4 regions of the Mesorhizobium sp. B2-9-1 genome follow, and region 4 is predicted to be linked to each of the others. Evidence: riboswitches for the same ligand, from Rfam matches in the RefSeq annotation. Region 4 holds a riboswitch; each other region holds the start of a gene.

Region 1 (2,898 bases), on a different contig from region 4:
AGCTTGCGCACGAACTGAAGTGCGGCGTCATGCACTTCGTCATTCGTCGCCGGCGGCTCGAAATTGGCCAAGGTCTTGATGTTGCGGCACATGGCTTGAACTCCTTACCTGCTTTCTTTGCCCTTACCCGGTCTGAGATCATCCGCTGAGGTGTTGAGATTCAGGTCAGGCCGAGCCGAAAATGGTGGTTTCCGAGAACCGGAGCGGAGCGTACTTGAAGTACGTGAGCACCGGAAGCGCAGGAAGTTGCCATTTGCAGGCCGGCCTCACCTGAATATCAACACCTCAGTCGGCGTCCAGCGGCTCCGTTCCCACCGGCTTGCCGTCGCGCGACAGCCTGATCTTCTCGACCTTGTCCTCGGCCGCTTTCAGCAGCCGGTCGCAATGCGCCTTCAGCGCTTCGCCGCGCTCATAGATCTTGATCGACTGGTCGAGCGGGACGTCGCCGCGCTCGAGATCATCGACGATCTTCTCCAGCGCGTCGAGCGCCTGTTCGAAGCTCATCGCCTTGACGTCCTCATTGCCTTCCAATGCCATACCCTATCCCTTCATCAGCCGCCCGACATGGGCGGCGACTGAAAATGCCAGTCCCTGCAGATCGTAGCCGCCTTCCAGCAGGCTGACGAGCCTGTTGGAGCTGTGGCGGCCGGCGCGCTCCATCAACTGGCCGGTCGCCCAATCGAAATCGTCCTCGGTCAGGTTGATCTCGGCCAGCGGATCGCGGTGGTGCGCATCGAAGCCGGCGGAAATGATGATCAGGTCCGGCGCGAACGCGTCGATGGACGGCAGCACGCGCGACAGGAAGGCGTCGCGGAACAGGTCGCTGCCGGTCTGCGGCGCAAGCGGCGCATTGACGATGTTGCCGGCGCCGGTCTCGTCCTTCGCGCCGGTGCCTGGGTAAAGCGGCATCTGGTGCGTCGAGCAGTAGAGAACCGACGGATCATCCCAGAAGATGTCCTGGGTGCCATTGCCGTGATGGACGTCCCAGTCGACGATGGCGACGCGTTCGGCCTGATGCTTGTTCTGGGCGTAGCGGGCGGCGATCGCCGCCGTGTTGAACAGGCAAAAGCCCATCGCGGTGGTCTTTTCGGCATGATGTCCAGGCGGACGGGCGGCGACGAAAACGTTTGCCGCACGACCCTCGAAGACGTCGTCCACCGCCGCATTGGCACCGCCGATCGCGGTGATCACGGCCTGCCAGCTTTTCGGGCTGGCGCTGGTGTCGGCGTCGATCGAAACGATCCCGCTCTCAGGGATCGCCGCGCGCACGCGCTCGACGAAATCCTCGGGATGCGCATAGAGGATCGTTTTCTCGTCGCCTTCCGGCGCCTTGACGCGGTCGAGCGCCGCAAAAGCCTCGTCGTCCAGCACGCGCTCGATGGCGCGCAGGCGGTCGGGCCGCTCGGGGTGACCGGGCGGGGTGAGGTGTTCGAGGAAGATCGGATGCGTGTAGAGACGGGTGGCCATGGCGCCTAATCTAGGGACCTACGACCGCAATGACCATGTTTGGCAGCCGAATGGCTGGGGAAAATCGCGTCTTGCCGTGTCGCTAACGCCATTGGCGTGGCCCAAGCTTAGCTGTAAGGTCGCGCCGCTGCCTGGTGCCCGCGACGCGGGAGAATCGGGAACACGGTTGAACTCCGTGGCGTGCCCAACACTGTAAGGGGGACCGCGCCGGCAAACGCCACTGTCGAAGACGGGAAGGCGCCGGATGCGGGACGATCCCGAGCCAGAAGACCGGCCCGGCAGACATGGTTTACCGCTTGGTCAGGCGGGGGACTGCTTGTCGCAAGGGGAAAAGCGATGACGGCAGCAGCGATCGCCACGAGCGGCGACGACTTTGACCAACTGGCGCGCGACGCGGTTTACCGGGCCATGTTCACCAGGCGCGACGTGCGCAGCCATTTTGTGCCCGACGATCTCGATGACAGCGTGCTGGCGCGGCTCATCACCGCCGCGCATCACGCGCCGTCTGTCGGCTATATGCAGCCGTGGAATTTCATCGTCATCCGCGACGCCGCGAGGCGGCGGCAGGTACGTGATCTTTTTCTCGCCGCGCGCGAGCAGGAATTGCCGGCGATCGAGGCGGAACGGCAGGCGCTCTACCGTAAGCTGAAGCTCGAAGGCATCTGCGAAAGCGCGCTCAACCTGTGCATCACCTGCGACCGGCAGCGCTCGAAGGACTCGCCGCTCGGGCGCTGGCACAATCCGGAGATGGATCTCTACAGCACCGTCTGCGCGGTGCAGAATTTCTGGCTGGCGGCGCGGGCCGAAGGTGTCGGCGTCGGCTGGGTGAGCATCATCGAGACCGAAGCGCTGAAGCGGCTTCTCGCGATCCCCGAGCATGTCATGCCGATCGCCTATCTCTGCGTCGGCCGCGTCTCGGAATTCGCGCCGAAGCCGGACCTTGAGGCGCATGGCTGGGGCAAGCGCCTGCCGCTGCCCGAACTGGTCATGAGCGAGACGTTTCGCGGCGCCGGCGAGGCGCCGCTTAAATCGGCAATCGCAAAGCTTGGCGGCCCATCAAAGCCATGATCAGGCGGCCCTCGGCGTATCCCAGCGCGAGCCGCCGCCAAAAGAGCCCAGTGCCTTGTCGCGCAATTCCCTGAATTTGGACGAGGTCTCGGCGAGCCGGCGGTCCCATTCGGGATTGGGCGCTTGGCCTTCAATGGCTTCAAAATAAACCTGCATCAGAGAGGCGATGGCGAAGGGCTCGATGAAGGCTGCCTTGAAGGCCCAGGCAAAGACGATGGCTAGCACGAAGGCCCAGCCGGCAAGCTGGCCCGGCATGACCCACAGAATGGCGGCTGCGGGCGCCAGCATCAACAGGAAGATGACGAAGGACACGCCCCACATGATCGCCGCCAGCCAGACGGCGTTCTTGACCATGTGCTTGCC
Region 2 (2,898 bases), on a different contig from region 4:
CTGGCCGCTGGCGATCGGCGGCCGCCCGCTGACCATCGTGCTCGGCATAGTGCTGGCAGTACTGGCGGTTGCGATCATCGCCTGGGGACGCTCGATCATGTTGCGCGGCGGCACCAATGTGAACCCGACGCTGCCGACCACCGCGATCATCACCGGCGGCCCGTTCGGCTTCACCCGCAACCCGCTCTATGTCGGCCTGATGGGGCTGCTTCTCGGGATCGGGCTGCTCTTTGACAGCTGGTGGGCCGTCATCGCGACCATCGCGAGCTTCCCCATCCTGCATTACGGCGTGGTGCTGCGCGAGGAGGCCTATCTGGAACGCAAGTTCGGCGAACCCTACCGCGCCTACAGGGCGAGCGTGCGCCGATACCTTTGAGCATCAGTCCTTCGGCACGTTGCTGTAGAGCGCCACGCCGACGCGGTCGTTGCGCCGCCACCGCACCAAAGCGCGATAGGCCGTATCGTCGGCCGGGACCTCGAGCAGGAAGCGGTCCGGGATCTCCACATCTGCGCCAACGCGCAATTCCGCGCCCTGCTCGTGCTGATTTCTGACCGAGCAACCGATCCTGACGCCGGCGGCGATGATCGTGGCTTGCTTGAGCACGAATTCGCGCGCATGAAGACGTCGCTCGGTCTCGGGAAAACTGGCCATATCCGGCGGGCTCCTCAGGCAAGGCTCTCCTCGCCATGGGGCCGCACCATAGCAGCGAAGCGTTTCCGTTCCGTTAGCGATCACTGAAACGGTGGTGTGCCGGCTTGATATGCCGGCCGGGTCCACGGATGGAGCGTTCACGCCTGAGCGTTCAGCCGGCGACAGTGACGCCGCTCGCGCGCAGCACCCAGCGGCGGCCGTCGCCGCGGAACTCGGTGAGCGACAGCGGCTCGATGTCGATCTTCCAGACCGAGGAAAGCGGCGCGCCGAGCACATGCGCCATGGTGGCGCGGATCGGCACGGCATGCGTCACCGCGATGGTGTGACCGCTCTCGCCGGCCAGCCGCTCCATCAGCGCAGCACCCCGCCGGGCGACGGCGGCGAGCGATTCACCGCCATGAGGCGCCGCGTCTGCGTCGGCGAGCCAGGCCGCCATGCCTTCGGGATCCTCGACCTGCACCTCCTCGAAACTTTTGTCGGCCCAGCGTGCGAAATCCTGCTCGGCAAGCAGCGGCTCGATCGCCGCGTCAAGGCCGAGCGCCTCGGCCGTCCGCCGCGCGGCCAGCGCCGGACTTGTCCAGACACGGTCGGCGCGACGCAGCGAAGCGGCCAGCGCGCCGGCGCGATCGAGGGCGCGCGGCTCCGGCGGCTCATCGTTCGGAAAGCGGCCCTTGCGCATGCCGGGCGTCGCTCCGCTTGCGATCATCGTCAGGCGGGCAAGCATGAAAAACTCCGTGGCCCAGCGAAAAACAGGCCTCACGTAGCCGTGCCGCCATTACATGTCGTTGACAGGCGAACGAAGTGCTGACAAGTGTCTTAGTGCTATACGGGATTGGAAGCCGGTGCGAGTCCGGCACGGTCGCGCCACTGTGATCGGCACCAGCCGAAAGTCAGGCCTTATTCCGCAGCATCGTTCGATCAACGGGACGCAGTATCCCACGGGAGGTCAATATGTCCGACACCACCTTCGCCCCCAGCTACGGCCCGGTTGCGATTCCGGTCCGCGAGCTTCTGCCCTGGGCCATCCTCGGCGGGCTGCTTTTGATGCTGGCGATCTATTTCGTCGGCGCGGAAGAAGGCGCGACCTCGCTGATCCGCGGCACCTATGTGCACGAATTCGTGCATGACGGCCGACACCTGCTCGGCTTCCCCTGCCACTAAAGCGGTACAGCATCGCTGAACCCGCTTTCGATTCTGATCTAACGCAATTCCGGACGGAAAACCGCTACGCACTTTTCCTGGAATTGCTTGGAGGGATTAGTGACATGGTTGGAAAACTTTTGCTGCGCGGCATGCTTGTCGGGCTGGTCGCCGGGATTCTGGCGTTCGCCTTCGCCCACGTCTATGGCGAGCCGCAGGTCGACAAGGCGATCGCCTTCGAGGAACAGCAGGCCCAGGCCGCCGGCGGGGCGCCGGAGCCCGAGATGGTCAGCCGCGCCACGCAAGCCGGCATCGGCCTGGCAACCGGCGTGCTGATCTATGGCGCCGCGCTTGGCGGGCTGTTCTCGCTGGTCTTCGCCTACGCCTATGGCCGGCTGGGCTCGCTGGGACCGCGCGGCACCTCGGCGCTGCTGGCGTTGCTCGGCTTTCTGGCCGTGATCGTGGTGCCCGGCCTCAAATATCCGGCCAACCCGCCCGCGGTCGGCAATGCGGAAACGATTGGCTACCGCACCGAGCTGTTCTTCATCATGATCGTCGTCTCGATCGCGGCGATGGTGGCGGCGGTGGGTCTGGCGCAGCGTCTGTGGAAGCAGCTCGGCGCCTGGAACGCCTCGATCGTGGCCGGGCTCGCCTTCCTCGTCGTCTTCGCTTTGGTGAAGGCGGCGCTGCCCGACATCAACGAGGTGCCGGAGAACTTCTCAGCGACCGTGCTGTGGCAATTCCGCGTCGCCTCGCTCGGCATCCAGCTGGTGCTGTGGACCGTCGTCGGGCTCGGCTTCGGCGCGGTTGCCGAACGCGTGGTCGCGGTGCGCGACCAGCGCAGCCCGGCACGCCGCTACGCCTGAAATCCGATGCGTTGGCCGCCACTGTTTCGCGCCCTGGCGGCCAAAGCGGCTCAACGGTCGGTACGACCGCAGAGCCACTTTGGTCTTTTGTTTTCTCGCAATTCCAGACGGAAAACCGCCGCACACTTTTCCTGGAATTGCTCGGTTGCTCAACGGTCGATACGACCGCAGAGCCACTTTGGTCTTTTGTTTTCTCGCAATTCCGGACGGAAAACCGCCGCACACTTTTCCTGGAATTGC
Region 3 (2,898 bases), on a different contig from region 4:
CCGCCCGGCTTCATGCCGTAATACCAGCCGGCGAAGAAGAAATCAGGCTGCACGGCGACGAGGTTTTCGAGCATCGGATATTTTGGCGCCAGCTCCGGGATGGCGCCCTGCTCGGACTTGAACTCAGGGCCGACCTTGTACCAGCCGGTGATGCCGGTGAGCCCGACGATCGACGGCTGCAGCTTCAGCGCGAAAGCCATCTCGGCCATGTTGAGATCCTGGATGACGGCGCGTTTCGGCGGCGCATCGAAGGTGAGCGGTTTGCCGCAGCTGTCGACGGTGACCGGGAAAGCGAAGGCGGCCGAGGCGACGAGCGACAGGGCCAGCGACAAGGCGAGGCGTTTCACGAGATGATGCTCCTTGTTGGGGTGTGCAGGTTCAGGACGGCGAGGAAGCGCGCATGGGAAGCTCGAAGACGGTGAGCTCGCGATCCTCGGTCGGGTGCCGCAGGCGCAGCACGTCGATGCCGAACACCTCGCGGACAAGCGGCTGCGCCAGCGCCTCGCGCGGCGGAGCCAGGGCGTGCAGCCGGGCGTTGCTCATCACCGCGACGCTGGTGGCGAAGGGCGCCACCAGCGCAAGATCGTGCAGCACGGCGACCACGGCCATGTTGAACTCGGCCACCAGCTCGAGCAGCTCGCCGCGAGCGCGCGGGTCAAGATGGTTGGTCGGCTCGTCGAGAAACAGGATTTTCGGCTCCTGCGCGATGGCGCGGGCGAGCTGCGCGCGCTGGCGCTCGCCGCCGGAGAGCGAGCCGACGGTGCGCGCGAGCAACGGCAACAGCCCAGTCCGGCGCAGCGCCTCGACGACGATGTCGCGATCGTCGTGCCGGCGCCTCAGACCGGCGTGCGGGACACGGCCAAGCTCGACATAGTCGATGAGCGCAAGGCGCGGATCCGGCTGGTCCGTCTGACCGACGACGGCGATGCTGAGCGCCCGTTCGGCGGCGGTGATCCTATCCAGCCGGCGTCCGGCAAGGCGAACCTCGCCGCGGCTCGGCGACAACGCCCCGCATAACATGCGCAGCAGAGTTGTCTTGCCGGCGCCATTGGGGCCGATGATGGCCAGCCGCTCGCCCGCCGCCAGCGACAGGCTGACATCCTCGACCAACGTCCGGCCATTTGCCGTGGCGCGCAAATCGCGGGCTTCGAGCAGGAGCGCGCTCACCGGACCAGCTCCCTGGCCTTGCCCGCGGTGGGGATGCGCGCCAGTATCTTGCCGGCGAGCCTTGCCGGGCGCTGGCCGGAATTGCACCAGCCGTCGGGCAGCGAGGCATAGAGCCTGGCAAATTCGACCAGCGCGCCGGCGTCGGTGCCGCTGTCGATGGAACCGAAGAGATAGCTGGCCTTGCCTTGCGCGTTGAAGGCCACGGTCAGCGGGCGCGAGCAGCCGGCCATGCAGTCGACGGTTTCGACAGCAAATGACGACGCCAAAGTCTCGGCAAGCCTTGAGCGAAGGTCGGCGCACAAATCCCCGCCGGACCTACGCCCGGTCACGGTATCGCGGCACAGCGAACAGACGATGATGCGATGGCTAAAGACGTCCGGCATTTCCGTCACTTTCCAAAAATGGCGGCGGAAGGATGCCGGACGAACCGGCCGACAAGACCGGTGTCCGCGTCTCCTCCCGGCACACCCCGTCCGGTCAACTCGTGTCGATGGCAGGTCTCCTGGCTCGCGGGTCGTTACGCCATCCGCCTTCCCAGCCTTGCCGGCCAGTGGCGTTTCGGATGGAGCTCGCCGCTCACAGTTGCGGGGGCAGCCACGGCCTCGACTCGGATGAGCCTCACCGTGTTCCCTTTTCACCCCTCGCCTTGCGGCTCGGGGACCATGACGCAGCTATCGTAGGTTGTCCCCGTGCGAGTCGCAACGGGCCTTCGTCCGCCCCTCGTGCGAAAGACATGGCAGGATCGCTGGGTCGTTGCCGCAAGTCGTTTATTTCCCTTTGATATGTAATAACATTACCAGCTAGAATACATTGCCGTGGCTTGTCAACTCGTTCGACTTCGCTCAAAGCGCAATTTCGATCAAACTGGCCGGCGGCGCGGGGGCTAGTGTCGCCGAGCCAAATGCGAGGAGCCATGAACCCGACTGAGAAAGCGCTGTGGTTTGTCGAAAGCCACCTGCCCGACGCCATCAGCCTTGACGAGATAGCGGCAAGCAGCGGCGTGTCGCGCTTCCATGTGACGCGCGCCTTCGGCGCGGCCACAGGACGGTCGGTCATGGGGTACATGCGGGCACGCCGCTTGAGCGAAGCGGCGCGCAAGCTGGCCGGCGGCGCGCGCGACATTCTCTCGGTCGCGCTCGATGCCGGCTACGGCTCGCATGAGGCGTTCACGCGGGCCTTTCGCGATGAGTTCGGCACCACGCCGGAGTTGGTGCGCGCGCAAGGCTCGACCGAAAACCTCGATCTTGTGGAGCCCATACTGATGGACAGTTCGCTTCTCACCGCACTCGAGCCGCCGCGCTTCGAGACCAGCCGCCCCTTCCTCGTCGCCGGGCTCGGCGAGCGCTACAGCTGCGAGACCAGCGCCGGCATTCCGATGCAGTGGCAGCGCTTCGCCCCCTATATCGGCAACATTCCGGGCGAGGTGCCCGGCGTCTTCTACGGCGTGTGCACGAATGGCGACGATGCCGGCAATTTCGACTATGTCGTCGGCGTCGAGGTTTTGGACTTCTCCGACCTGCCGAAGGATTTCCAACGCGTGCGGGTGCCGGCGCAGAAATATGCGGTGTTCTCGCATCGCGAGCACATCTCGACCATCCGCCGGACCGTCAACACGATCTGGAACAAGTGGCTGCCGGTCTCCGGACACGAGATCGCCGACGCGCCCGAGTTCGAGCGCTACGGGCCCGAGTTCGATGCCCGCACCGGCAATGGCGGGCTGGAGATCTGGGT
Region 4 (2,898 bases):
ACTGGTCCGATCCGCTCCTGTTTGATTTCCTTCAGCTTTTACTCCACTTTTCTCTCCTGACATATCTCCCGCCATTTGCCTGCTAGCATGACAGGAATCACCGGCTAAAAATCCAGCAGATGATCGGGCAAGGACACCTGATGAAGGACAAGATTTCGCTGGCCATGGCGAGGCGCATTTCGCTCGGCGCGCAAGGGTTCAACGACCCTAGGCCCAGTGGTATTCCGGATCGCCGCCACCTTGCACGGGTACTTTCGCGAACCGGCCTCTTGCAGATCGATTCCGTGAGCGCGGTGGTGCGCGCGCATTACATGCCGCTCTATTCGCGCCTCGGCCCCTACCCGCTTACGCTGCTCGACAATGCCGCGGTCACCCGCAAGCGCGCCGTGTTCGAATACTGGGCGCATGAGGCGTCGTTCCTGCCCGTCGAGACCTACCCTTTGATGCGCTGGCGCATGCAGCGCGCCGAGCAGGGCGACGAGATGTATCTCGGCCTGGCGAAATGGGGCCGTGAACGCAAGGAAATGATCGACGAGATATATAGAGAGGTCGCCGATCGCGGTCCGATCGCCGCCTCCGATATCGAAGGCCACAAGGGCAATGGCGGCTGGTGGGGCTGGAGCGAGGCCAAGCACGCTTTCGAATGGCTGTTCTGGGCCGGGCGCATCACCACCGCCTACCGCCGCGGCTTCGAACGCTATTACGACCTGCCCGAGCGCGTTTTGCCGCAGGCGGTCCTCGACCTGCCCGTACCCTCCGTCGAGGACGCGCATCGCGAGTTGCTACGCATCTCGGCCCGCGCCCATGGCATCGCCACCTATGGCGACCTTCGCGACTATTTTCGTCTCGCGCCGGGCGACACGAAGGATCGCATCGAGGAACTGGTCGATGCCGGCGAATTGCTGCCGGTGAAGGTCGAAGGTTGGGACAAGACCGCCTATCTCCACAAGGACGCCCGTTTTCCGCGCCGGATAGAAGCGCGTGCCCTGCTCGCCCCCTTCGATCCCGTCGTCTTCGAACGCACCAGGACCGAGAAACTCTTCGATTTCCGCTACCGCATAGAGATCTACACGCCGGCCGAGAAACGCCAATATGGCTACTACGTGCTGCCCTTCCTGCTCGGCGACCGGATCGTCGCCCGCGTCGATCTGAGGGCCGATCGCCCGGCCAGCGTGTTGCGTGTCCACGCTGCCTATGCCGAGGCCGGCGCCCCGCCCGAAACGGCCGCCCAGCTCTTCGACGAGTTGAAGCAGATGCAGGGCTGGCTCGGCCTGGAGTCAATCGAAGTGACGCCGGCCGGCGACGTCGGACCGGCGCTGGCCGACATCGCGGTGTCGTAGCTGCGCGTTGACAGGGACCTAGCCGTAAGCCTAAATCCTGACCCAGACGGTCTTCTCCCGGCAAAGGGAGGAGCCAAGAGGGAATGCGGTGCGGGCCAAAACCCAAATCCGCGGCTGTCCCCGCAACTGTAAGCGACGAGCCTCTGCCGAAAACCACTGGGATGTTCCCGGGAAGGCGGCATTCAGGGCGACGACCCGCGAGCCAGGAGACCTGCCGTCTGAGACTTTAAGTATCCGAATGCCCGGCGGGTTTTCCGGGCAAGGAGCATGGTTTTGGATCGCAACGGCAGTTTCCCGGCAAACAGTGCGGATGTTCCGTCCGAGCCCGACGCTTTGGCCGGCGTCGCCGTCATCGTCTGCTCATCCTGCCGCGACGAGACCGGGTCGGATGCGCATCCGCGCGCCGGCGCGCTGCTTGCCGAAGACACGCGTCGGGCGGCTTGCGGCGAAAAGATCGACATCCGTACCGTCGAATGCCTCGGCAACTGCAAGCGCCGGCTAAGCGCGGCGCTGCTGCGCGACGGCTGCTGGAGCTACGTCTTCGGCGATCTGAACACGACCAGCGGCGCCGATCTCGTCACCGGCGCGAAACTCTTCGCCACCTCGACCGACGGCCTGATCCCCTGGCGCGGCCGGCCCGATTCTCTCAAGCGCGGCCTGGTTGCCCGCATCCCTCCCCTCGACATGCTGAAGGACCGACCATGAACGCATCCGTTTCCCGTGTGCCCTGCACCGTCGTCACCGGCTTCCTCGGCGCCGGCAAGACGACGCTGATCCGCAACCTGCTCGAGAACGCCAAGGGCAAGCGGCTGGCGATCATCGTCAACGAGTTCGGCGATGTCGGCATAGACGGCGAGATTCTCAAAGGCTGCGGCGTCGACTCCTGTCCGGAGGAGAACATCGTCGAGCTCGCCAATGGCTGCATCTGCTGCACCGTTGCCGACGATTTCGTGCCGGCGCTCGACCGAATCCTGTCGCTCAACCCCAAGGTCGATCACATCCTGATCGAAACCTCGGGCCTCGCTCTGCCGAAGCCGCTGGTGCAGGCATTCCAGTGGCCGAGCGTGAAGAGCCGCGTGACGGTCGATGGCGTCATCGCCGTGGTCGACGGCCCGGCGCTCGCCGACGGCCGTGTCGCTTCCGATATGGATGCGCTGCAGGCGCAGCGTGCGGCGGACGATTCCCTCGACCATGACGATCCGGTCGAGGAGGTGTTCGAGGACCAGATCGCCTGCGCCGACCTGATCATCCTGTCGAAGAGCGACCTGATGGATGCGGCAGGCTCCGCCCGTGCCAACGCCGTCATCGGCGAGCATGTCGCGCGTGCCGTCAAGATCGTGCCGACAGCGCAGGGCAAGGTCGATCCGTCCGTGCTGCTCGGCCTTGGCCTTGCGGTGGAGGACGACATCGAGAACCGCAAGACCCATCACGACGACGAGCTCGACCATGAGCACGACGATTTCGATTCCTTCGTCCTCGATATCCCCTCGATCACCAATCCCGACGAGCTGGCCGAGCGCGTCGCCCTTGCCGCCGAGCAGGAAAACGTATTGCGCGT

Evidence for each region. Region 4 has a riboswitch for cobalamin ahead of FJW05_RS00565 (DUF1636 family protein). Riboswitches for the same ligand answer to the same signal wherever they lie in the genome.
Region 1: another riboswitch for cobalamin. It lies ahead of bluB (5,6-dimethylbenzimidazole synthase); the one in region 4 lies ahead of FJW05_RS00565 (DUF1636 family protein).
Region 2: another riboswitch for cobalamin. It lies ahead of FJW05_RS11955 (CbtB domain-containing protein); the one in region 4 lies ahead of FJW05_RS00565 (DUF1636 family protein).
Region 3: another riboswitch for cobalamin. It lies ahead of FJW05_RS10095 (DUF1636 family protein); the one in region 4 lies ahead of FJW05_RS00565 (DUF1636 family protein).

The regions. Positions count from the first base shown of each region.
Region 1 is NZ_VFTP01000013.1:124,495-127,392, forward strand. Features, by position in the region: gene FJW05_RS20780 (DUF2277 domain-containing protein) at 1-92, opposite strand, end outside; gene FJW05_RS20785 (exodeoxyribonuclease VII small subunit) at 286-537, opposite strand; gene FJW05_RS20790 (histone deacetylase family protein) at 541-1,467, opposite strand; cobalamin riboswitch at 1,583-1,761, shown strand; gene bluB (5,6-dimethylbenzimidazole synthase) at 1,804-2,535, shown strand; gene FJW05_RS20800 (hypothetical protein) at 2,536-2,898, opposite strand, start outside.
Region 2 is NZ_VFTP01000004.1:366,287-369,184, forward strand. Features, by position in the region: gene FJW05_RS11940 (isoprenylcysteine carboxylmethyltransferase family protein) at 1-376, shown strand, start outside; gene FJW05_RS11945 (PilZ domain-containing protein) at 380-652, opposite strand; gene FJW05_RS11950 (histidine phosphatase family protein) at 804-1,376, opposite strand; adenosylcobalamin (AdoCbl) riboswitch at 1,460-1,603, shown strand; gene FJW05_RS11955 (CbtB domain-containing protein) at 1,604-1,813, shown strand; gene FJW05_RS11960 (CbtA family protein) at 1,918-2,658, shown strand.
Region 3 is NZ_VFTP01000004.1:34,895-37,792, forward strand. Features, by position in the region: gene FJW05_RS10085 (ABC transporter substrate-binding protein) at 1-347, opposite strand, end outside; gene FJW05_RS10090 (ABC transporter ATP-binding protein) at 379-1,167, opposite strand; gene FJW05_RS10095 (DUF1636 family protein) at 1,164-1,550, opposite strand; cobalamin riboswitch at 1,642-1,847, opposite strand; gene FJW05_RS10100 (AraC family transcriptional regulator) at 2,081-2,898, shown strand, end outside.
Region 4 is NZ_VFTP01000001.1:112,003-114,900, reverse strand. Features, by position in the region: gene FJW05_RS00570 (winged helix-turn-helix domain-containing protein) at 141-1,340, shown strand; cobalamin riboswitch at 1,371-1,574, shown strand; gene FJW05_RS00565 (DUF1636 family protein) at 1,614-2,045, shown strand; gene cobW (cobalamin biosynthesis protein CobW) at 2,042-2,898, shown strand, end outside.